DNA from 2 places in the Bacillus sp. SH7-1 genome. Region 1 is predicted to be linked to the other one. Evidence: predicted binding sites of a transcription regulator. Region 1 holds the regulator's gene; the other holds the start of a gene.
What was found. The regulator LexA, encoded in region 1, represses DNA repair genes until DNA is damaged. The targets are predictions, from matches to a motif close to CGAACATATGTTCG.
Positions count from the first base shown of each region.

Region 2: a site for LexA is predicted at 2,904-2,917, ahead of DN390_RS23365 (Y-family DNA polymerase). Genes of this name have one in related genera too.

Region 1 covers NZ_QNUD01000017.1:44,515-63,044, forward strand. Annotated here, with positions in the region: gene DN390_RS16125 (helix-turn-helix domain-containing protein) at 1-190, opposite strand, end outside; gene DN390_RS16130 (PadR family transcriptional regulator) at 974-1,297, shown strand; gene DN390_RS16135 (DUF1700 domain-containing protein) at 1,290-1,832, shown strand; gene DN390_RS16140 (DUF4097 family beta strand repeat-containing protein) at 1,833-2,639, shown strand; gene lexA (transcriptional repressor LexA) at 2,722-3,342, opposite strand; gene DN390_RS16150 (YneB family resolvase-like protein) at 3,484-4,140, shown strand; gene DN390_RS16155 (DUF896 domain-containing protein) at 4,186-4,425, shown strand; gene DN390_RS16160 (bifunctional metallophosphatase/5'-nucleotidase) at 4,466-6,049, opposite strand; gene DN390_RS16165 (phosphate/phosphite/phosphonate ABC transporter substrate-binding protein) at 6,234-7,172, shown strand; gene phnC (phosphonate ABC transporter ATP-binding protein) at 7,256-8,029, shown strand; gene phnE (phosphonate ABC transporter, permease protein PhnE) at 8,026-8,820, shown strand; gene phnE (phosphonate ABC transporter, permease protein PhnE) at 8,820-9,623, shown strand; partial or broken gene DN390_RS31770 (coproporphyrinogen III oxidase) at 9,700-10,187, shown strand; gene tkt (transketolase) at 10,411-12,411, shown strand; gene sirA (sporulation inhibitor of replication protein SirA) at 12,568-13,008, shown strand; gene DN390_RS16200 (YneF family protein) at 13,087-13,308, shown strand; gene DN390_RS16205 (ABC transporter ATP-binding protein) at 13,432-15,183, shown strand; gene DN390_RS16210 (ABC transporter ATP-binding protein) at 15,183-16,946, shown strand; gene DN390_RS16215 (nuclease-related domain-containing protein) at 17,065-18,084, shown strand; gene DN390_RS16220 (hypothetical protein) at 18,092-18,530, shown strand, end outside.
Region 2 covers NZ_QNUD01000033.1:22,134-26,818, forward strand. Annotated here, with positions in the region: gene DN390_RS23340 (hypothetical protein) at 1-314, shown strand, start outside; gene DN390_RS23345 (DUF3967 domain-containing protein) at 436-1,023, opposite strand; gene DN390_RS23350 (hypothetical protein) at 1,134-1,451, opposite strand; gene DN390_RS23355 (S-layer homology domain-containing protein) at 1,865-2,545, opposite strand; partial or broken gene DN390_RS31700 (hypothetical protein) at 2,654-2,852, opposite strand; gene DN390_RS23365 (Y-family DNA polymerase) at 2,961-4,226, shown strand; gene DN390_RS23370 (YolD-like family protein) at 4,223-4,564, shown strand.

The DNA.
Region 1 (18,530 bases):
TGCAGCTGTGACGCTTTAAAATTTCAAGTAACGTAATAAGTTTAGATTGTACGTCAGTACGTTTAATAGACATACGGATAGTGTCTCTGTATGCACGTACAGTTTTATTTAGTTCTTCCACATATTTGAATGATGATAAGTTGTGGAAGGATTCTTTAGTTGCGATAACATCGATACGCTTCTTTTCCATATTATATAGGCCCCTTTGTATAAAACAAAAAAGCAACAGAATGCCAGATGTAAGCAAACTGTTGCTAAGGAGCCCTTACGTACTGTAAAATAGTCCGTAAGAGTACAGCAAGTGTTTGCCTATCCAGAGTAGGCGGATGGTATACAGAGTGTTGGTAGCACTTTATATACACGCTGTGCTCTTTTGTTTTTTGATTAATAGATGCCCACAAAAGTACCCACAAAATGCCCACAAAATAATGAAACAATATTATTTGTTTTGAGTTTCAAATTTTTAAGATTCCTTATAAATAGCGGTTCCGTGATTATTTTGATTTGTTATTAGGGTGTGAAGCTTGATTAGAACACAAGTTCACCAATGGGAACGCGATCAATATATGTCTCTTTACTAAGAGATTAAAGAGCCTTGATACTACGGTATTAAGGCTTTTTTTGTTTGTGGGCAATATAGTTGTTAGTTGAAATGAATTGAATAGACGCCTCAAAAATGCCCGAAAAAAATTATGGAGGTATTTAAAGTTTTATTCCATATTTTTAATGTAACGTGGTGAAATTCGAATGATTTGTTTGTTCCAAAAGAGTGGATAAGTAAAAGTAACATGCGTAATATCTATGGGTATAAAAAAATGTATGATATGTTTTGTTCGGTATCGGATATGTTTAATATTAAAGTTCAAGTGTTTTAAAATATAGTACCTTGCAATAAACAATACTAAGTGGTATATTATGGATAATGAAGGTACCGTGTATTGAACAGTACTGAAATGAGAAAGGAGGACTATCCTTGAACGTTCAGTTTAAAAAAGGTGTGTTAGAACTGTGTGTGTTGGCACTTGTGAAACGTAAGGATTGCTACGGTTATGAACTTGTTCAGCAAATCTCAAATAAATTTTTAATATCGGAAGGATCAGTGTATCCTTTATTACGTCGTTTAACGAAAGAAGGATATTTTCAAACGTATTTAAAAGAATCTACGGAGGGGCCGCCTCGTAAATATTATCAACTAACTGAGCAAGGGGAAACGCAACTGAATTTGTTGGTAACAGAGTGGCGTGATTTTGCGAAAGGCGTACAAGAAATTATTGAAGGGGTGGAATGGCATGAGTAAAGAACAGTTTCTTAAGGAATTATCAAGTCATCTTAGAAAGTTACCAGACGAAGAGAGGAAAGATATTTTATTTGATTATGAAGAGCATTTTCAGTTTGGGATAGAAGAGGGGAAAACTGAATCGGAAATAATAGAGGGGCTTGGCTCTCCGAAAGTAATTGCAAAAGAATTGCTTGCGATGTATCGTTTCGATGAAATGAAAAAAGATCCATCAACTTCAAATGTGACAAGAGCTGTCATGGCAGCAATTGGACTTAGTTTGTTTAATTTCATTATTGTGTTAGGCCCGTTAGTTGCAATTATTGCTTTTATATTTTCTTTTTGGGTCGGTGGGATTGCTAGTGTAGTGACACCATTTTTCGTAATTGGAAAAGTATTTATGGGTACTTTTATATGGTTGGATTTATTCGTTAGTATAACGTTTGTTGGAGTAGGTTTGTTGTTATGTATTATCGCTTATTATAGTACGAAGTGGTTTAAAAGGCTATGCGTACGTTATGTAATATGGAACTTCAAAATGATAAAAGGGGAGTAGATGATGAAAAAAATATTGTTAGTAGCAATCGCTTGTATCATTATTGGAGTAATTGGGATTTCACAAACATATGAAAAAGCAGTGCAAACTGCAGAAAAAGGAAACAAAGAAGATATAATCAAAAATGAAACATTAAAAAATATAGAAGTTAAGTTAGATGCCGGGGATATTGTTGTCCAAAAATCTCCTGACTCTTCTTTTTATGTAAAGCAATCAGGAGATACACGTAAACAAGAGGTTCGTATTGCTGAAGATGGTGACACATTAAAAATCATTGGGGAAAGAGAAAAAGGTGCTTCATTTGATTTTTCCTTTTACGATTTTAGGTTTCAAACGTCTACATTGACTCTCCTTGTACCTGAACGCTCTTACCAAGATGTAAAAGTAAATTCATCTGCTGGACAAATCGACATAAGTGATGTGAAAAGTGACCGTGTAAGTGTTGAGACACTTGCTGGTGAAGTGGATTTGAAACGTGTAACGGCTAAGAATGTGGAGGGATCTACAAAAGCTGGTGAGCTGAACTTTAAAAAAGTAATAGGGAAAGTGACTGCAAAAACGACCAGTGGGGAAATAAATATTCTAGATCATGATTCTACGTATAATCTAGAAGCAAGTTCAACTGCTGGAGATGTAGATATTATTTTATCGGAAAAACCACAAGATGCGGTAATCACCGGACAAAGTGCTGCTGGAGATGTAACAATTTTTAATGAAGAAAATAAAAACGTAACAATTGGTAATGGGAGTAAAAAGATTAGCGGTAAAACTGCTGCTGGAGATGTGACGATTGAAACGCGTTTATAAGAAATAGAATGTATGAAAATCTATCAAAATACAAAAAAGATAATTACCGTATATATATAAGGTAATTATCTTTTTTATATTCTTAATGTAAATCACGATACACGCCAATTACTTTACCGATAACTGACACTTGTTTTAAAATGATAGGTTCTAATGAAGAGTTTTCCGGTTGTAGGCGGAAATGGTCTTTTTCTTTATAGAAACGTTTAACAGTTGCCTCGTTATCTTCTGTTAAAGCGACTACAATTTCACCATTATATGCAGACTGTTGTTGGCGAACAACAACTAGATCTCCATCGAAAATACCAGCTTCAATCATACTATCTCCAGAAATACGTAACATAAACACTTGATCTGCTCCAGCAACAATGCTAGCTGGAAGTGGGAAGTGATCTTCTACACTTTCAACTGCTGTAATTGGTAATCCAGCAGTAACTTTTCCGATGATTGGAACTTGAATAACAGATTGTGTTTCTGTATCCATTCGGTCATCACCTAAAATTTCGATTGCTCGTGGTTTTGTTGGATCGCGTCGAATGTATCCTTTTTCTTCTAATCTTGATAAATGTCCGTGCACTGTAGAACTAGAAGCGAGGCCGACTGCTTGACCGATTTCACGTACGGAAGGTGGATATCCTTTTTCTTGTACTTTTAGCTTAATAAAGTCGAGAATGTCTTGCTGGCGTTTCGTTAACTTTTCCATGTTTTCTAACACCTCGTTTTCTTTCATTTTTCTTATTAATAAGTATAACATGTGAAAAAACATTCTACAAACATAAGTTCGAACAAAAGGCGAATTTATGTTACACTGAAGGGAAATAATAGTGAGAAAGAGGGGTTCATAATGAATGCAATTATTTATGCACGTGTGAGTACAACAAAAGAAGCGCAAGAAACATCATTATTACGTCAAAAAGATGAATTATTGCATTTAGCGGAGCGCTATCAAATGAATGTTACTAAGGTGATTGAAGAGCAGGCTAGCGGTTATACAATTGAACGTGATGGAATATTAGAAGTGCTAGATACAATTCGAGACGAACAAATTGATGTGCTACTCATACAAGATGAAACGCGCCTTGGTAGGGGAAATGCAAAGATTGCATTAATGCACTGTTTACATAAAGAGGGAATAAAAGTATACACGCATACGCATAATGGAGAATTACAATTGTCGGATTCGGATTCGATGGTATTAGATATTATTGGTATTGTTGAAGAGTATCAAAGAAAGATTCATAATTTGAAAATTAAACGTGGTATGCAACGCGCAGTAGAAAAGGGCTATCGTCCAGAAAATAATTTAAAGAATCGTCATTTAAGCGTAGGACGAGAGAAGAAAGAAGTGCCGATTGAGGAAATTGTGCGTTTGCGCAAGAATGAACTTACTTTCGAAGAAATTGCAGCAACGCTTCGCGGCTTTGGGCATAATGTTTCAAAAGCGACGGTACATCGTAGATATGTAGAGTATACAAAGCAATTGCTTGATAAAGAAGAGTAACTATTGTATGATAATAATCAGTTTTGATTAGAAGGGGGATTCGAGATGCTTAGTCACGAACTCGTTGAACGCATTAACTTCTTAGCGAAAAAAGCAAAAGCTGAAGGTCTAACTGAAGAAGAACAACGTGAGCGTCAATCGCTACGTGAACAATATTTAAAAGGATTTCGTCAAAATATGTTAAACGAACTTAAAGGAATTAAAGTCGTTAACGAACAAGGTACTGATGTTACGCCGGCGAAATTAAAAGCTTTAAAAAAGCAAGATAATGCAAAATTAAACTAAAAGATGGGCGAAGCCCATCTTTTTTTATTTATTATATTCGTTAGTTAATAACTTTCCAGTTGTTATTGATTGTTGCTTCTATTTTTTTGTGCTTCAATATATAGTTAGCAATAAGTTCAGACATATCTGTTGTTATGTCTTTTATTACAGGCTTATTTTGAAACATAAAGAAGTTCCCTCCGCCGCTTGCGCGATAATTATTCATAACGACGTCATATTCTTCATCCATATTAAGAGGAGTGCCTTTATACTGTAAAGATTCTACTCTCTCACCAATTGGTTTGGAAATATTTAATACGTACGAAATTCCTTCCCACATATCGTAATTATAGTGTTGCGGTTTTGGTTCTATGTAGCTAGGGTTTACGATGATGGTTCCATCTGCTTTTAATGTGAAATAAGAAGCAGAGAGTTCGAGAGCATCTTTTATATCCGCTCCAGTTATTCTAATTACTTTTAATGTATTTGGATAAATATAATTAGAAACGATGTCACGCATTGTTACACATTTCGGGAAACCTGGAGATGTATTATGGAATAAGCTTGTACAAGAAATGGAAACATTAGCTATATCCATCTGTATTTTATTTATGAATTCAATAAAAGAATGGTCTTGCAAACGAGTTTGCATAGCATCTAAAATTCGCATGTCCCCATAGATTAGTCCAATAGGTTGATCGAGCCAACTTTGTGTTTTTTCTTCATAATTGGTAACCAAGGAAAGAATATCTTGGTCCGTCGCAATTCCTTGCACGGGCAATAATTGTGAACAACTCTCTTTTTTTATCCATTTTTGTTTTATTTTTTCGAATGTTACTGTTACTTTTCCAATGAAGTGTCCATTGCATCCGGTTTGTAAAACTGTTACACCATTTATTGCGGTGTGAGCAATTTCACGGTGTTGGTGGCCTGTTAGTAAAATATCTATGCCTTCAATTTCATGACACATTGCATATCCTTGGTTTTCACCTGTTAAAACTTCACTCGGTACCCCAGTTTGTAAATCACGTTCGAATCCCCCATGATACGCTACGACAAGTAAATCTGGTTTCTCGTGTTCGCGAATGTAAGAAACCCAATTTTTTGTTGTTTCTAATGCATCTTCAAATTGTAAATCTTTAATGTGATGGGGTTGTTCCCAATTGGGAATGTAATGCGTTGTCACCCCTAAAATAGCAATTTTTATATTTGATTCAATATGTTTTATTATATATGGTTTCCCAAAATAAGGTTCGTTTCTGTTTATGTCTAAAATATTTGCTGATAGATACGGAAAGTTTGCAGTAGAAATAGCATTGTTTAATACATCCATTCCATAATTAAATTCATGATTTCCAATAACTGCAGCATCATAACGTAAATAGTTCGCTAATAAAGACATTGGATTTTTCTTATCTTTTTCATAAGTAGCGTAATGATAAGTAAATGGTGTTCCTTGTATGAAGTCACCGTTATCAATTAAAAGAACGTTTGTATTTTCGGATCGTTCTTTTTTTATAAGAGTAGAAATTTTAGCTAAACCAATTTCAGCTTTGGAGTTATCTTGGTAGTGAATTGGATAAACAGTGCCATGTATATCACTTGTTAATAAGATGTTTAAAGTCACAATTTGAGTTTGATTCAATATCATTCACCTTTTCTATTGTTATCTATTAATTAAGCATATCAAATATATGAAGAGAATTTTAATGAGAATGTATAGAATGTGTAAAGATTCTGTAAATAAGCAATTATTCGTGAAAATGTATGATATATTTCTTCATGTTTACGGAAGGTTATTTTATAACAACAAAAATGGAGGCATTTATATGTTGAAAAAAGTTTTTGCAATGAGTACGACGGTTGTACTAGCGGCGGGATTATTAAGTGGCTGTGGAACGAAGGAATCAAGCGCAAGTAAAAATGAAGATACGAAAAAAGGGTATGTACCGAAGACTTTAAATGTTCAATTTGTTCCTTCTCAAAATGCAGATACGTTAGAGGCGAAGGCAAAACCATTAGAAAAGCTACTAAGTGATAAATTAAATATTCCAGTAAAAGTTAGTATTTCAACGAATTACAATACAATTGTAGAAGCGATGGCATCTAAGCAAGTAGATGTAGGATTTTTACCCCCAACAGCGTATGTGCTAGCGCATGAAAAAAAGGCTGCAAACGTAATTTTACAAGCACAACGTTTTGGAGTGGACGATGAAACAGGAGCTCCTACAAAGGATTTAGTAGACTTTTATAAATCTGAATTTGTTGTTAAGAAAGATTCAAATATTAATAGTGTAAAAGATTTAAAAGGTAAAAAAATTGGTTATCAAGATGTAACGTCATCAGCGGGATATGTATGGCCTGCGGCTGTACTATTAAAAGAGGGTGTTGATCCGTTAAAAGATGTGAAACCTGTTACATTAAAAGGTCACGATCAGTCGCTTATTGCTCTTTTAAATGGTGATGTAGATGCAGCTGTTGTATTCCAAGATGCTCGTAATATTGTAAAAAAAGATTATCCGAATATATTCGATCAAACGAAAATAGTGAAATTTACGGAGAAGATTCCAAACGATACGATTTCGGTACGCTCTGATTTAGATGAAGAGTGGAGCAAGAAATTACAGGATGCTTTCATTGAAATAGGAAAGAATGAGGAAGGTCACAAAATCATAAAAGAAGTATATTCACATGAAGGATATGTTAAATCTGATGATAGTAAATTTGATATCGTTCGTGAATATGGGAAGAAAGTAAAAACGCAATAATACATATGGAAATGGCAGCTAACTGGAAAGGTATGTTTTCAGTTAGTTTGCCGTTTTGAATTCATAGAAGGTAGGTAAGATGTGTGATAGAGTTTCGAAATGTTTCCAAAGTATATCCGAATGGTACAAAAGGATTGAATAATATAAACTTGAAAATTGAAAAAGGCGAATTTGTTGTAATGGTGGGGCTGTCCGGGGCTGGAAAGTCCACACTTCTCAGATCGGTAAATCGTCTTCATGAGATTACAGAAGGCGAAATCATGATTGAAGGTGAGTCTATTACTGCTGCAAAAGGAAAAGGATTACGCCGTATGCGCCGAGATATTGGTATGATTTTTCAAAGTTTTAACCTTGTAAAGCGATCAACGGTATTGAAAAATGTATTAGCTGGCCGTGTTGGGTATCATTCGACTTTACGTACAACGTTAGGTCTATTTCCAAAAGAAGATTTGGAGCTTGCTTTTCAATCGTTAAAAAGGGTGAATATTTTAGAAAAAGCATATGCGCGAGCTGATGAATTATCAGGAGGACAACAGCAACGTGTATCGATTGCTAGAGCGTTGGTGCAAGAAGCGAAAATTATATTGGCAGATGAACCTGTTGCGTCGTTAGATCCGCTAACAACAAAGCAAGTATTAGATGATTTGAAAAAAATTAATGAAGATTTTGGGATTACAACAATTGTAAACTTACATTCTACTGATTTAGCTAGGCAATATGCAACACGCATTATTGGATTACATGCAGGCGAAATTGTTTTTGATGGTTCAGTAGAAGAGGCAACGGATGAAAAATTTGCTGAAATTTATGGAGACGTAGCGCAGAAAAGTGAATTATTAGAGGTGGCAGTTAAATGAATGACGTGACGATATATTCGAAATCGATACCAAAGCCGCCGAGTAAGTTGAAACATATGTTAACGGCTATTCTAGTCATTTTGCTGTTGTGGGGAAGTAGTGTACAGGTCGACGCATCATTTTCAAAACTAGTAGTTGGTTTTCCTAATATGATTGACTTGTTAAAAGAGATGGTGCCGCCAGATTGGAGTTATTTTCAAGTTATTACAACAGCGATGTTGGATACAATACGTATGGCAACTATTGGGACGACTTTAGGAGCGATTTTAGCTATTCCACTGGCACTATTTGCGGCAAGTAATGTGTTTACTAGTACATTTTTGTACGGTCCAGCTCGATTGATTTTAAATTTTATCCGAACGATACCAGATTTATTATTAGCGGCGATTTTTGTAGCTATTTTTGGAATAGGACCACTTCCAGGTATTTTGGCTCTTACTTTTTTCTCAATTGGGCTCGTGGCGAAATTGTTGTATGAGTCAATTGAATCGATTGACCCAGGTCCATTAGAGGCGATGACAGCAGTAGGAGCAAATAAAGTGCAATGGATTGTTTATGGGGTAATTCCGCAAGTGAAAGCACATTTTATCTCCTATGTTCTTTATACATTTGAGGTGAACGTACGTGCAGCAGCTGTTTTAGGTTTAGTAGGAGCAGGTGGTATTGGATTATATTATGACCGTACACTTGGTTTTTTACAATATCAACAAACTGCATCTATTATTATCTATACTCTTGTTGTTGTATTGTTAATTGATTATGTAAGTACATTGTTGCGGGAGAAATTATAATGAGCAAAACGACGGTAATCGTACCAAAACCGAAGAAACCGAGTGTATATCGCTGGTTTATTTTTATAGCACTTACATTTGTTTATGTATGGGCTTTCTCAGGAGTACCGCTAGAGGGAATTAAGGATACAGCAGGAGAAATTACAAAAGCAATTATGACAGGTGTATTGAATCCAGATTGGGCGTATGTATCTTTGCCAGATGGTGAAGATTTATTACATGGTTTAATTGATACGTTGGCAATTGCAATATTAGGTACATTTATTTCTGCCTTTTTATCTGTTCCATTCGCTTTTTGGGCGGCAACGAATATGAGCAGTGGAAGATTAACTTCAGGAACTGGGAAATTTGTACTTAGTTTTGTTCGTACATTTCCTGAATTAGTTATGGCCCTTTTATTTATAAAAGCTGTTGGACCAGGCTCTTTTGCTGGAGTTCTAGCTTTAGGATTACACTCTATTGGGATGTTAGGAAAACTATATTCAGAAGGAATCGAGAATATAGATAAGGGACCGACAGAAGCGTTAATAGCAACGGGTGCAAATCGGTTTCAAATACTTTGGTATGCAGTATTGCCACAAGTATTACCAGATTTTCTATCGTATACGTTATACAGGTTCGAAATTAATGTACGATCCGCTGCTATTTTAGGTGTTATTGGAGCAGGGGGTATTGGTACGCCTTTAATTTTTGCACTGAGTTCACGCAATTGGTCGCGTGTGGGAATTATTTTATTGGGCATCATTTTAATGGTCATTATCATTGATTTTATTTCAAGTTCGATAAGGAAGAAAATTGTATGATTTATTTTAAAAGCACCTATAAAGGTGCTTTTTTATATAATAGGAATAATGAATGTGGGAAATAGGGGGTGGTATTTTGGCTTTACGGCACGAGTTCGTATTTATTTTAAATGAAAAAAGATTGGATTTTAAAGGTGTGGATTGGATTGAATATTGTATTTTATATAAAGAAGAGGCCAAGGTAGATGAGTACGTTGTATTAAGTGATGAGCTAATCGTGTAGCTATTAGATTTTATCTATTGGATGCCAGTTTATTGTCCTACTAAAAGAGCATAAGGGTTTGGAATTCATTATTATGGTATTACAAAAATTGAACAGCAAGGGGCAGTGATAGCAGAACAGTTATTTTGTTCGCTAGTTAGCTAGTTAGCATATTTTCTTTAGTGGCAGAAGCAATTGAACTGAGAGGCCAGTTTCAATGAGAAAACGCCAATAATACTGATGGAGAATATGAAAGGTGTATATTTGATCGAGATAAATTATGCCAACATTTAAAGTCTTTTATTCGTTTGTTGCGTAGAGTAAAAAGTGGGGAAGGGTATATTTTGCATTATGGAATTTGAAGTTGATGAATAAATATACAGATAATTCTCTTTCTTTTTAAAATAAAAACAATGAAAAAGTATGTCATATTGAATACCCATACATTCCCGAAATCATTGATTTTTTTATAAAAAATCAAAAAAACATCAACATATTTGTCGATACATGTTGTATAATCTTGCGTGGGAAGCTATCATATAAATGTATAAAACGTTTACTAATATAAGCGAAGGGAAGAATAGCATGTCACATTCAATCGAACAACTTTCTATCAACACGATTCGCACATTATCCATCGATGCGATTGAAAAAGCAAACTCTGGTCACCCAGGAATGCCAATGGGTGCAGCACCAATGGCTTATACATTATGGACTCAATTTATGAAACACAATCCAAATAACCCAACGTGGTTTAACCGTGATCGTTTCGTATTATCTGCAGGTCATGGTTCAATGTTATTATACAGCCTACTTCACCTATCTGGTTATGATGTAACAATGGATGATTTAAAGAACTTCCGTCAATGGGGAAGCAAAACTCCAGGACATCCTGAGTACGGTCATACAGCTGGTGTAGATGCAACTACTGGTCCACTTGGACAAGGTATTGCAACTGCGGTAGGTATGGCGATGGCTGAAAGACACTTAGCGGCTAAATATAACCGTGATGCGTATAATGTAGTAGATCATCATACATACGCTATTTGTGGTGATGGAGATTTAATGGAAGGCGTTTCAGCTGAAGCATCTTCATTAGCTGCTCATTTACAATTAGGTCGTCTTGTTGTGTTATACGATTCAAACGATATTTCATTAGATGGCGATTTAAATCGTTCATTCTCTGAAAGTGTAGAAGATCGTTATAAAGCATACGGATGGCAAGTAATCCGTGTTGAGGATGGAAATGATATTGAAGCAATCGCGAAAGCAATTGAAGAAGCGAAAGCTGACGAAAAACGCCCAACGCTAATTGAAGTAAGAACGACAATTGGTTTCGGTTCTCCAAACAAATCAGGAAAATCAGCTTCACATGGTTCTCCACTTGGTGTAGACGAAACAAAATTAACAAAAGAAGCATATGCTTGGACTGCTGAGCAAGACTTCCATGTTGCAGAAGAAGTATATGACAACTTCCGCAAAACAGTACAAGATGTTGGTGAAACTGCGCAAGCAGCTTGGAATACAATGTTAGGCGAATATGCGCAAGCATATCCAGAATTAGCAAACGAATTGCAAGCAGCAATGAACGGTCAACTTCCAGAAGGTTGGGAGCAAAACTTACCAACTTATGAATTAGGATCTAAAGCAGCAACTCGTAATTCTTCAGGTGCTGTAATTAATGCAATTGCAGAGTCTGTACCATCATTCTTCGGTGGATCTGCTGACCTTGCTGGTTCTAACAAAACATACATGAATAACGAAAAAGACTTTACAAGAGATGATTACAGCGGTAAAAACATTTGGTACGGTGTACGTGAGTTCGCAATGGGTGCGGCAATGAACGGTATTGCACTACATGGTGGTTTAAAAACTTACGGTGGTACGTTCTTCGTATTCTCTGACTACTTACGTCCAGCAATTCGTCTTGCAGCATTAATGCAATTGCCAGTAACGTATGTATTCACACACGACAGTATCGCTGTTGGTGAAGATGGTCCAACACATGAACCAATCGAGCAATTAGCAGCGCTTCGTGCAATGCCAAATGTATCTGTTATTCGTCCAGCTGACGGTAACGAATCTGTTGCAGCTTGGAGACTAGCTCTTGAATCTACAAATAAACCAACTGCTTTAGTATTAACTCGTCAAGACCTTCCAACATTAGAAGGTGCAAAAGACGATACGTATGAAAAAGTAGCAAAAGGTGCGTATGTAGTTTCTGCAAGCAAGAAAGAAACAGCTGATGTAATCTTACTTGCAACTGGATCTGAAGTAAGTCTAGCTATTGAAGCACAAAAAGCTCTAGCAGTAGACGGTGTAGACGCAGCTGTTGTCAGCATGCCATCTATGGATCGCTTTGAAGCTCAAACAGCTGAGTACAAAGAATCTGTATTACCAAAAGCAGTAACAAAACGTTTCGCGATTGAAATGGGTGCTACATTCGGATGGCACCGTTACGTAGGTCTTGAAGGAGATGTGTTAGGTATCGATACATTCGGTGCTTCTGCTCCTGGTGAGAAGATTATGGAAGAGTATGGATTTACTGTAGAGAACGTTGTTCGTAAAGTAAAAGAAATGCTTTAATGATTTTAGAAAAATCTCTCCGGCATGGAGAGGTTTTTCTATGTAAATGAGTTTTTTCGACAGAAAAAGTTTTTTATCTCTCCGCAGTCAGACAATCATTGCAAATTTTCTTCTATATAATGAAGAGAAAAGGTTGTCCAGATTGGGAGGCGAAAGATGAAAACGTATGAATTGTATTTAATTCAAGAGGATATTGCGAAAGCTTACTTTGGTCGTGAATATTTGTTTTTTGATTTATTTGCTCGATTTTCAGAATCTGGGTCCCTTTCGGAGAAAAAAGTGTTATATAAACAAATGATGTATATAACTATGCCATTACAAGTAATGAAAATTCATCATAAATTAGAACAAGCTTTGCGCGTTCTTGGTAAATATGATCGAACACATCATACACATACACTTTATACAGGGGCGGAATATGGCGAAATAATGGTGAAACCACACTATATTCGTATGAATACCTCTGGAAATGTTTCTATGGAAACGACTTTCTTTGAGGTGTTGAGAAAGTGTGAATTAACATTTTTAGCTATGGATTATGAAAATACAAAGTATGGATGGCTGAATCCTCTAAAACAAGTACGAACATATGTGTAAAAAATGTCGAATTGTATCTTGTCTTATTGAAAAGGTTTTAGTACACTGTAAGGTAGACAACATGAAGGAGGAAAATATATGCCAATTTGGTTAGGTATTCTAGTGGGCGTAGTAGCACTAGTAGCAGGCGTGGCGTTAGGATTTTTCATTGCCCGCAAATACATGATGAATTACTTACAAAAAAATCCACCAATTAACGAACAAATGTTAAAAATGATGATGATGCAAATGGGACAAAAACCTTCCCAAAAGAAAATCAATCAAATGATGAGCGCGATGAACAAACAACAAATGAAATAAGCGCTAAAAGACACTCGCTAAGAGTGTCTTTTCTTTTTGTTAGTTACAGCGTTTAAAACTTTTAAAAATTCTGTATTTTTGATAAACTGAAAACATCGCTCATTTTAAGGGAGGAGGAAAAAAATGAAAGTGTTTATGAATTTAGCGTGGTTTTTTAAACAAGAAAAACGAGCGTACATAACCGGAATTATTTTATTATTTGGCGTTGCACTTTTAGAACTTGTAGCACCAAAAGTGATTGGGATTGTTGTAGATGAAATTAATGATGGAACATTAACGACTGATAATTTACTAAAATGGGTTGTACTCTTAGTAATTGTAGGTATTACGATGTACATATTACGTTACGTATGGCGTATTATGATTTTTGGCTCTTCATTAAAGTTGGCTCGCCAATTACGGAAAAATTTGTATGAACATTTTACAAAGATGAGTCCATCGTTTTATCAGTCAAATCGCACAGGTGATTTAATGGCACATGCGACTAATGATATTCAAGCGATTCAGCAAACTGCTGGAGCAGGCGTTTTAACACTGGTTGACTCTTTAGCTGTTGGGGGATGTGTACTCGTGGCGATGGGTTTTACAATTAGTTGGAAGTTAACATTGTTAAGCTTAATTCCGATGCCGATTGTAGCAATATCGACAAATTATTACGGAACTTTATTACATAAAAGGTTTCATAAAGCGCAGCAATCGTTTTCGGAAATCAATGATAAAGTGCAAGAGAGTATGAGTGGGATGAAGGTCATTCGATCGCTTGGACAGGAGAAAGAAGATTTACAAGCGTTTCGAAAAAAATCAGAAGATGTCGTACATAAAAATATGTTAGTCGCACGTATTGATGCATTATTTGATCCAACAATCGCTCTTATCGTAGGATTTTCATTTTTAATCGCAGTATGTTATGGGTCAGTATTAGTTGTGAGAGGTGAATTAACAGTAGGTGATCTCGTTACATTTACGACGTATTTAGGTACTCTCGTTTGGCCAATGTTAGCGTTTGGATGGTTGTTTAATATTATGGAGCGTGGGCGTGCTTCGTATGACCGTGTAGAAAAAATCCTCTCGCAAAAATCAGATGTAGTAAATAGAGAAAATGCTGTGCATACAATAGCGAGCGGTGATGTTTCATTTGCGGTCGATTCGTTTTCGTATAAGAAAAATGAACTGTTACATTTAACAGATATTCACTTTGATTTGAAAAAGGGAGAAACGCTAGGGGTTGTAGGACGTACAGGTGCAGGGAAAACAACTTTATTAAAATGTTTAATCCGTGAGTATGATCATTTTAATGGTGAATTAAAAGTTGGAGAGCGGGATATTCGAGATGTAACACTTTACGGTGTCCGTTCTGCCATTTCATATGTGCCGCAAGACCATTTTTTATTTTCAGCGAGTATTGGGGAGAATATTGCCTTTGGAAAGGCGGATGCTACATATAATGAAATTACCCGTGCTGCAGAGATTGCTTGTATTCACAATGACATCCTTCAATTTTCAGAAGGGTATGAAACAGTAGTTGGGGAAAGAGGCGTTTCTTTATCTGGAGGTCAAAAACAAAGAATTTCTATTGCACGTGCTTTATTAACGAATGCTGAAATTTTAATTTTAGATGATTGTTTATCAGCAGTAGATGCAAAAACAGAAGAAACAATATTAAATGCTTTAAAGAAGGAAAGAGCAGGGAAAACAACGATTATTACTGCTCATCGTTTAAGTGCAATTCAGCATGCCAATCTCATTCTTGTTGTGGATGAAGGTAGAATTGTGCAACGAGGTACACATGAGCAATTAATGAAAGAACATGGTTGGTATAAAGAAATGTATGAGAGCCAGCAGTTAGAGGCATTAGTCGAGAAAGGAGGCGTATGATGGCTGAGAAAAAACAGAGCGATTTAAGAAGATTGCTTTCTTATATGAGGCCATATAAGGGGTTGTTATCTTTAGCATTTTTATTTCTAGTTGGTGCAACTGTAACTGAAATGATGGGTCCTTTTTTAATTAAACAATTTCTTGATGAACATTTAGTACCACGTAACTTTGATCAATCAGCACTTGTTACTCTATTTGTAGTGTATATTGTTGCTCACTTATTAAAAGTATTATTTACTTATTTAGACTTATTATATTTTCAAAATATCGCTTTTAAAATTGTTCAAGATATGCGTGTTGAAGTATATGATCATGTTCAAAAGTTGTCATTAAGTTTCTTTGATCGTACGCCGATTGGTACGCTCGTATCGCGCATAACGAATGATACGGAAGCAATTAAAGATTTTTATGTTAGTGTATTATCAACATTTGTTAAAAATATCGTGTTTTTAGTAGGTATTTTAGTAGCGATGTTTTTATTAAATGTAAAATTAGCGCTATTTTCTCTCGTACTAATTCCGATAATGTTTGCGATTATGGTGCTATATCGCCGGAAAAGTGCAGCTTTTTATTTAGAAGTGCGTAATCAATTAAGCGTGTTAAATGCAAAGTTAAACGAGTCCATTCAAGGGATGAATATTGTTCAAGTGTTTAGACAAGAAAAGCGTATGAGAAGAGAGTTTGAAGAAGTGAACAATAAACATTATAGTGCAGGGCGACGTACGTTAAAGTTAGATGCATTGCTTTTACGTCCAGCTACGGATTTAGTACATATTGTAGCGATTGCGTTAGTACTTGGTTTATTTGGCATTGATGCTTTGAAAAGTCCTGTTGAAGTAGGCGTTTTATATGCGTTTGTTAACTATATACATCGTTTCTTCCAGCCGGTAAATGAGATGATGATGAAATTGTCATTTTTTCAACAAGCACTTGTTTCATCATCACGTGTATTTCATTTAATGGATGAGAAAGATTTAGCGCCAGTTCAAAAAGGGGATGGAAATCCTCAAGTCGTTAATGGAGATATTGAATTTAAAAATGTTACTTTTTCGTATGATGGAAAACGTGATGTTTTAAAAAATGTATCTTTTCACGTGAAACAAGGGCAAACGGTTGCTTTTGTTGGGCACACTGGTAGCGGAAAAAGTACCATTATGAATTTGTTAATGCGATTTTATAATATTAAGTCTGGAAATATTGTAATAGATGGTGTAGATTTAGAGAAATTTGAAGAACAAGAAATTAGAAAGAAAATAGGACTCGTATTGCAAGATGCATTTTTATTTGCGGGAAATGTAAAACAAAATATTCGTATGTACAATGAAGAAATTACAGATGAAGAAGTAAAAGAAGCGGCACAATTTGTGCAAGCCAATACGTTTATTGAAAAATTACCAGAGCAGTATGAAACAGAGGTAGTAGAAAGAGGAGCAGCATTTTCTAGTGGTCAACGACAATTAATTGCTTTTGCTAGAACGATAGCAACGAATCCGAAAATATTAGTATTGGATGAAGCAACAGCTAATATTGATACAGAAACTGAAGACGCGATCCAAACAGCGTTACAGCAAATGCGAAAAGGGAGAACGACTATAGCCATTGCGCACAGATTATCTACAATTCAAGATGCAGATCAAATTTTCGTTATGCATGATGGAGAGGTAGTAGAAAGAGGAACACACCAAGAATTACTGAGTGAACAAGGGTTGTATTATAATATGTATTTACTACAAAATAAAGGAAGTTTACAAAAGGCCTTGTAGAATTACAAGGTCTTTTGGCTGTGCTTGAAATTTTTACGAAAAATATACGAATAACATAGTATAATGTAGTAGAAATGTGCATGGAAAATAGTAGGGAATGAAATAAAGGAGAAAAAATATGGATTATGTGCTAATAGGTGTGATTTTATTATTATTAGCTGCAGTATTCGTGCTGTTTTATAAAAATAAACAGTTAGAATCAGAGAGTCAGCAAGTAGAATTTGAAAAGAAACAAGCAATTGAAACGTATGAAAATGAAATTGCAGCCACGGTTACAGAGCATAAAGAACAACAAAATACATTGAAAAATATGGAACAGAAGAAATACAGTGATTTACAAATAAGTGCAGCTCGAGAACTTGAAAATATGCGTATGATGAAAAATCAATTAGCTGTACAGCATAGTAAAGAACGTAGTGAAATGCAAGAAAAACATAGTAATGAAATACATATGTTTCAAAATTTAATTGCAAATTTGCGAGAGTATACAAAAAATAGAGCTGAAGTGAATACACACGAAACATTACATTATATGAAGCGTGGCTTCGTAGAGCAAGGCATAATACTAGATAATGAATTTCATATTATGCCGAATGTTTTTATGAGAAATCAGCATAGAGGAAATGATTTTCGAATTCATCATCTTGTCTTAAGTAAAACGGGTATTTATCTACTTGAGACGAAAGAATGGACCGGGAAATTAATTCATGGCTTAACGAAAGAAAATGCTAGTATATATGCATTTATGATTGATGAAATTGGCAAGTATCAACAAGAGATAGAGAAAGAAGAGACGTTTGAATATATTACAGGTGAAGATTCATTAACGATACAAGTGAAAAATGAAGGGAATCCAGTATATAGAGCGAAGAAACTATCTCATATTCTATACAATTGTTTGAAAGAAATGCAGGTTGATATTGTAAAGGAAAATGTAAAACCGATTGTATATTTTTCTAATGAGAGTGGGAAAGAAGTGCTAGATCTTTCTGAAGAAAAAACGCCGAGATTAAAGGATAGAGAGCAAATTGTAACGTTTTTCAGAAATGAAATCTTAACGGGCAAAGTAATATATACAGGTCAAGAATTAGAAAAACTTCGAGAAATCATTAGTCGGATGAATTATAGAATGAATTAAAAAAGGGGTGGGCATTCTGAGTGCAATATTAAGGGGTATTTTGTATGTTTATATTTGTTTGTATATACTAATGTATTTTGCGTTTATTTTTGTGATTGATGCGGTTCACATGTCATTAAGTGTAAAAGGTATGTTTGTAGTAGTCATGCCATTTGTTTTATTAGTCGTGATTCAAAAGTTCGTCTTACGTACTTCTGTAAATCGTAATACAGAAAAGAAGCAAATGCTAGGTGTAATGATAGTAGGTGGCATTCTATTGTTAGTGTGTACTGCACAATTAAGTATGAATACATACACTTCCAAGTTTAATCAAGATCGGTGGTTAAATGTTGAAGAAAAACGGGTACATATGGTAGATGATCTACTACAAAAATATAAATTAACAGGGAAATCAAATGAGGAAATTATAAAATTATTAGGAGAGCCTACTCAAACAAGAAATGGAG
Region 2 (4,685 bases), on a different contig from region 1:
TTGCAATAATGTCTATCTACTTCTTGATAGATGAAATAAAAACAAAAGATGTGCCTTTTTCTGCAATAATTCTAAGCTGTTTGGTTATTTTAATCGCATTGGCTGGCGTGATAAAATTCAAGAAATGTACTTCATTAGGATTATGGTTGATTATCAGTACAACAATAGGCTTTATTATTATAGGAAATCATATTCTTACGCCGTGGGTTTTCTTAGAAACAGCAGGATTTTTATTAATCTTTATCAGAGATAGCCACTTTATATACATTAAAAAAAGGGGTAAGTCTTTAAGAAGGACTGCTTCAAGAGGGTAATTACATATAGTCTAAATATAAAAAAGTGGATCCCTACTCTCACAAGGAATCCACTCTTTCTTTTTCTACAACTCTATTTTTATACATTACTACCACTGGCCAGTAGTCCCTCTACTTGCTTTCACCAAAAACGCCACCACGGCTTCTTTTCTTTCGCAGCTGCAACCTCATCCCGAAACTCCTGCATCATTCTCTTCGTTTCCTGCATCTCACGTAGTGTCTTCATAAGCGTCTCATCTCTTGCTTCTAATCGTTTTTCCACTCGCTCATTGTGTGCTTCTACACTCGCTTTGATTTCCTCGTTACTTTGCTTCGCCTGCTCACTCAATCGCTTCTCCATCGCTAACATGCTTTGATTCATTTCCTGCGCCATAACGCTGTACTGTTCCTGTAATTGCTGTTTAATGTGGAATGGCACTAAATCCGTTTCCTCAGCTTCCTCTTGAATCAGATCCGGATTAACCTTTTCTATTTGCTGCGCGATCATCTTCGCTGCCTTTTCTAGCGTCATACCGTCATGCTTACTCAGTTCGATTAATTTCTCAATAACCATAATGTCACTGTCTGTATACTGGCGTCTGCCGCGATTATCCTTCTTCACTACGAATCCTTCACGTTGCAATACTTCCATGTACTTTCTAAGGGTGCTATCACTTATTCCTAGTCGTTTGTATACTTCACTAGCAGAATAAACAATTTCGTCCGTCATAGCGTCACAACACCTCCTAGTGAGAGTATTCCATGATGGTTGAGAAATTCCTGCAAATAAAAAAGCTCTGATTATACAGAGCTTTTAACTTAAGTATGCTATTTCTTATGTTATTCAGTGACTAGAATTGATTTTCCTTTTCCATCTACTACTATACCACCCGTGCCTGGATTTAAACCTTTAACATAATATTTTCCGTTTTCTATCGTTAATTCAAAAACGCTTCCGTCTCCAAATTCAGAATAAGCCCAACTTCCAGATACTCTTTTTTTCTCCCCTACCTCAAGTTTAATGTCATATCTAGCTATTTCTTTCTTTACTTTACTATCAGCTAATGAATTTGATTCAAATGTAGTTGCCGAAGCTCCAATTCCTCCAGTTAATACAATACCAGTTACTAGTGTTCCTATTATTAACTTTTTAAACATAAAAAATCCCCCTTTTTATAGTTTTATAGCTTACCACCTAATCATATTTTTAAAAATAATTATTGTAAATATATAGAATTTTTAGAAATATAAAACAGTTAATTTCGAATGTTTAGTTAAGATATGCTGTTTGTTAATAACGATAAACAGTTATTTTTATATAAAGAACAATACTGGTTAGAGACAACTAAATAGCTTTAGCAATCTCAACAAGCAGTCTCATAAACAACGGAATCATTTGAACCACTATATAACGAATCCCAGCACGGCTTATTAGCGAGAATCCCCGTTCCTGGCTACCCACCATCATGAATAGCCCGCTGCATAACGCCATAACGAATATGATAGAACCAGCAGTAAAAAAAACTGCAAATAAAAAAACCGACTCATAAGAGTCAGTCTTTTAATTATTTTTACTTAGCGTTATCTCGTAGATCTTTGATGGATATTGGAATAGTTCTATATAGAAATACTGCTAATTGTTCACGCGTAATTGTACCGTCTGGATTAAAGTTATTATTACCTACACCACCAGTAATACCATTACTATATAAAATTTCTACGGCTTCATTAGCCCAGTGTCCTTGCATATCATTAAATTGATGATCAAACTTCTTGTTTAACCAAAAAGCGTTTACGAAAGTTTGAGCAAGTTCTGCTCGGGTTACGATTCTTTTTGGGTTAAAATGACCATTAAATTCGTAAGAGAAAATTCCACTTTTATATCCTGCTGCAATTTCCTTTTTAAACATTGAATCATTTATATCATTGAAAGGAAGCGGCTGTGACATATCATAATCGGGAATTTCCACCGTTCTATATAAGAATGCCGCTAATTCTTCACGCGTTATTTCTTCTAAAGCTCCAAAATAACCATTGTGGTATCCCAACATTATATTGTGGTCAACCATGTAGTTAATTTCATTATATGCCCAACTCCAATCGGGCACATCTATAAATTTACTATTTTGAGCACTCGCTGCTTGTATTCCCTGATTTGTGGTATTCCCTGATGTCTCAGCCATAGAGTTATTTGCAAAAAAAGTTGTACCACATACTGCTACACATACACCAGAAATTATTAATTTTTTCATTACTATTCTCTCCCCTTAATTTTAAACGTCAATAATACCATTCCAAGAATCATTATATAACTATTTTTAAATTAGAAAAAGAAGGAATTTATATTTTTTTACAATTATTCACAAATATAGCCATATAGCTTTAGCAATTTCAAAAAGTAATCGCATATTGAACCACTATATAACCAATCCCTGCCCTTGATATAAGGGAAAATCCCCGTTCCTGGCTACCAATCATTATAAACAAACCACCGCATAGCGCCACAGCGGATGTAATTGGATAGGACACTGATTTGATTAGAAAAATAACTGACTCAAAACCGACCATATTGATTCGATTTTATTTTTTTTGAAAAAACCTCTTCATAAAAGAACATACATTCGTATATAATAAGAACTAACGTTCTGTTATTTAGGGGGAATAACGGTGTATGACTATTCAATATTGCCAAATCGAATTGTTTTATGTGTAGATCTTCGTAGCTTTTATGCTTCAGTCAGTTGTATCAAAATGGGCTTAGATCCACTGCACACAAAGTTAGCTGTAGTTGGTGATGTGAACAGGAGTGGTTCAATTGTATTGGCTGCAACTCCACCATTAAAAACATTAGGCGTTAAGAAAATGGCGAGATTGTATGAAATACCACATCGTAAAGATATCCTTGTGGTAAACCCAATTATGAGTACTTACATAAAATGCTCTAATTTCATCACTAAGTTGGCTCTACAATACGTACCTATTGAGGATTTCCACCAATATTCCATCGATGAGTTCTTTATGGATATTACGGATAGTATTCATTTATTTGCTAACGATCCGTATGAATTTGCATTGAAATTCAAGCGTGAAATATATGCAAAGACTCGAATCGAATGCACGATAGGAATTGGTCCAAGCCCATTAATGAGCAAGGTTGCCTTAGATGTGGAAGCAAAGAAAACGAAAGATTGTATAGCATACTGGAAGTACGAAGATGTACCCATAAAATTATGGCCAATACGACCACTCAGCAAATTTTGGGGGATTTCAGGGAAAACAGAAGCGAAGTTAAACCGAAAAGGAATTCATTCAATCGGAGACTTGGCACAATATCCACTCAAATATTTAAAACAGAGCTTTGGAGTCATTGGCGAAGAATTACACTTACATAGCAACGGCATTGATTTTAGCCGTATTTCAGAAAAATACGTTCCAGCAACAACTTCTATTGGTAAAAGTCAAATACTCATGCGTGATTACACCATAGAGGAATTCCCAATTATTCTACTGGAACATATCGAGGAAGTTTGTTATCGAATGCGAAGGCAAAACAAACTAGCTCAAACTATTCATTTTTCTATTGGTTACAGTAAAAATTACACTGGTGGTTTCAGAAAAACTCACACTATGAACCGACCAACCAATTTAACAATGGATATTTATAAGATTTGTACATATTTTTTACATGAGTTTTATACTGGGGAACCCATTAGAACCATCAATGTTTCTTTAAATAACTTAATCAATGAAGGCGAAGAACAAATCTCACTATTCGATAATGTAATACAACGAGAAAAAGAAATGAAACTAACTAAAGTAATGGACGAAATACGCACTAAATTTGGTAAGAACAGCATATTACGAGGAATTTCATATACAAATAGTGCAACAGCAAGATACAGAAACACATTGTTAGGGGGACATAAAGCATGAACAACGCTAATATGCCAAAGGGAAGAGGAATGGTTAAATGGACTCCATTCGCAGCGATGCCAGAGCAATTCGCTGGTATCCGTGAAATTGTTAAAGAAAAGACAAAGGTAGAACGACCTACATTAACTCAGGATGAACAAGAACTTATTGAGAACATGCTATTATGTTCGTTACTTTCTGAAGAAGAGATATTAATTACATATTACGAAGGTGGTTTTTTACTTACTAACTATATGACCGTCGTTGATATTGATCCGCTGAATAAATCTATAATGTGTACGGATGCATTTTACAATAATATGACGTTGAAATTTATCGATATTATTGATGCAAAATAAAAAGATAATCTAATAGGGCAGATTTTCCTTATTTCACATAAATATTATTATACTAATCTAAAGTTTCTGTATTTACATTTTTTTCTTTTTATCTCATAATTTTAATTGGGAAAGGGAGGAA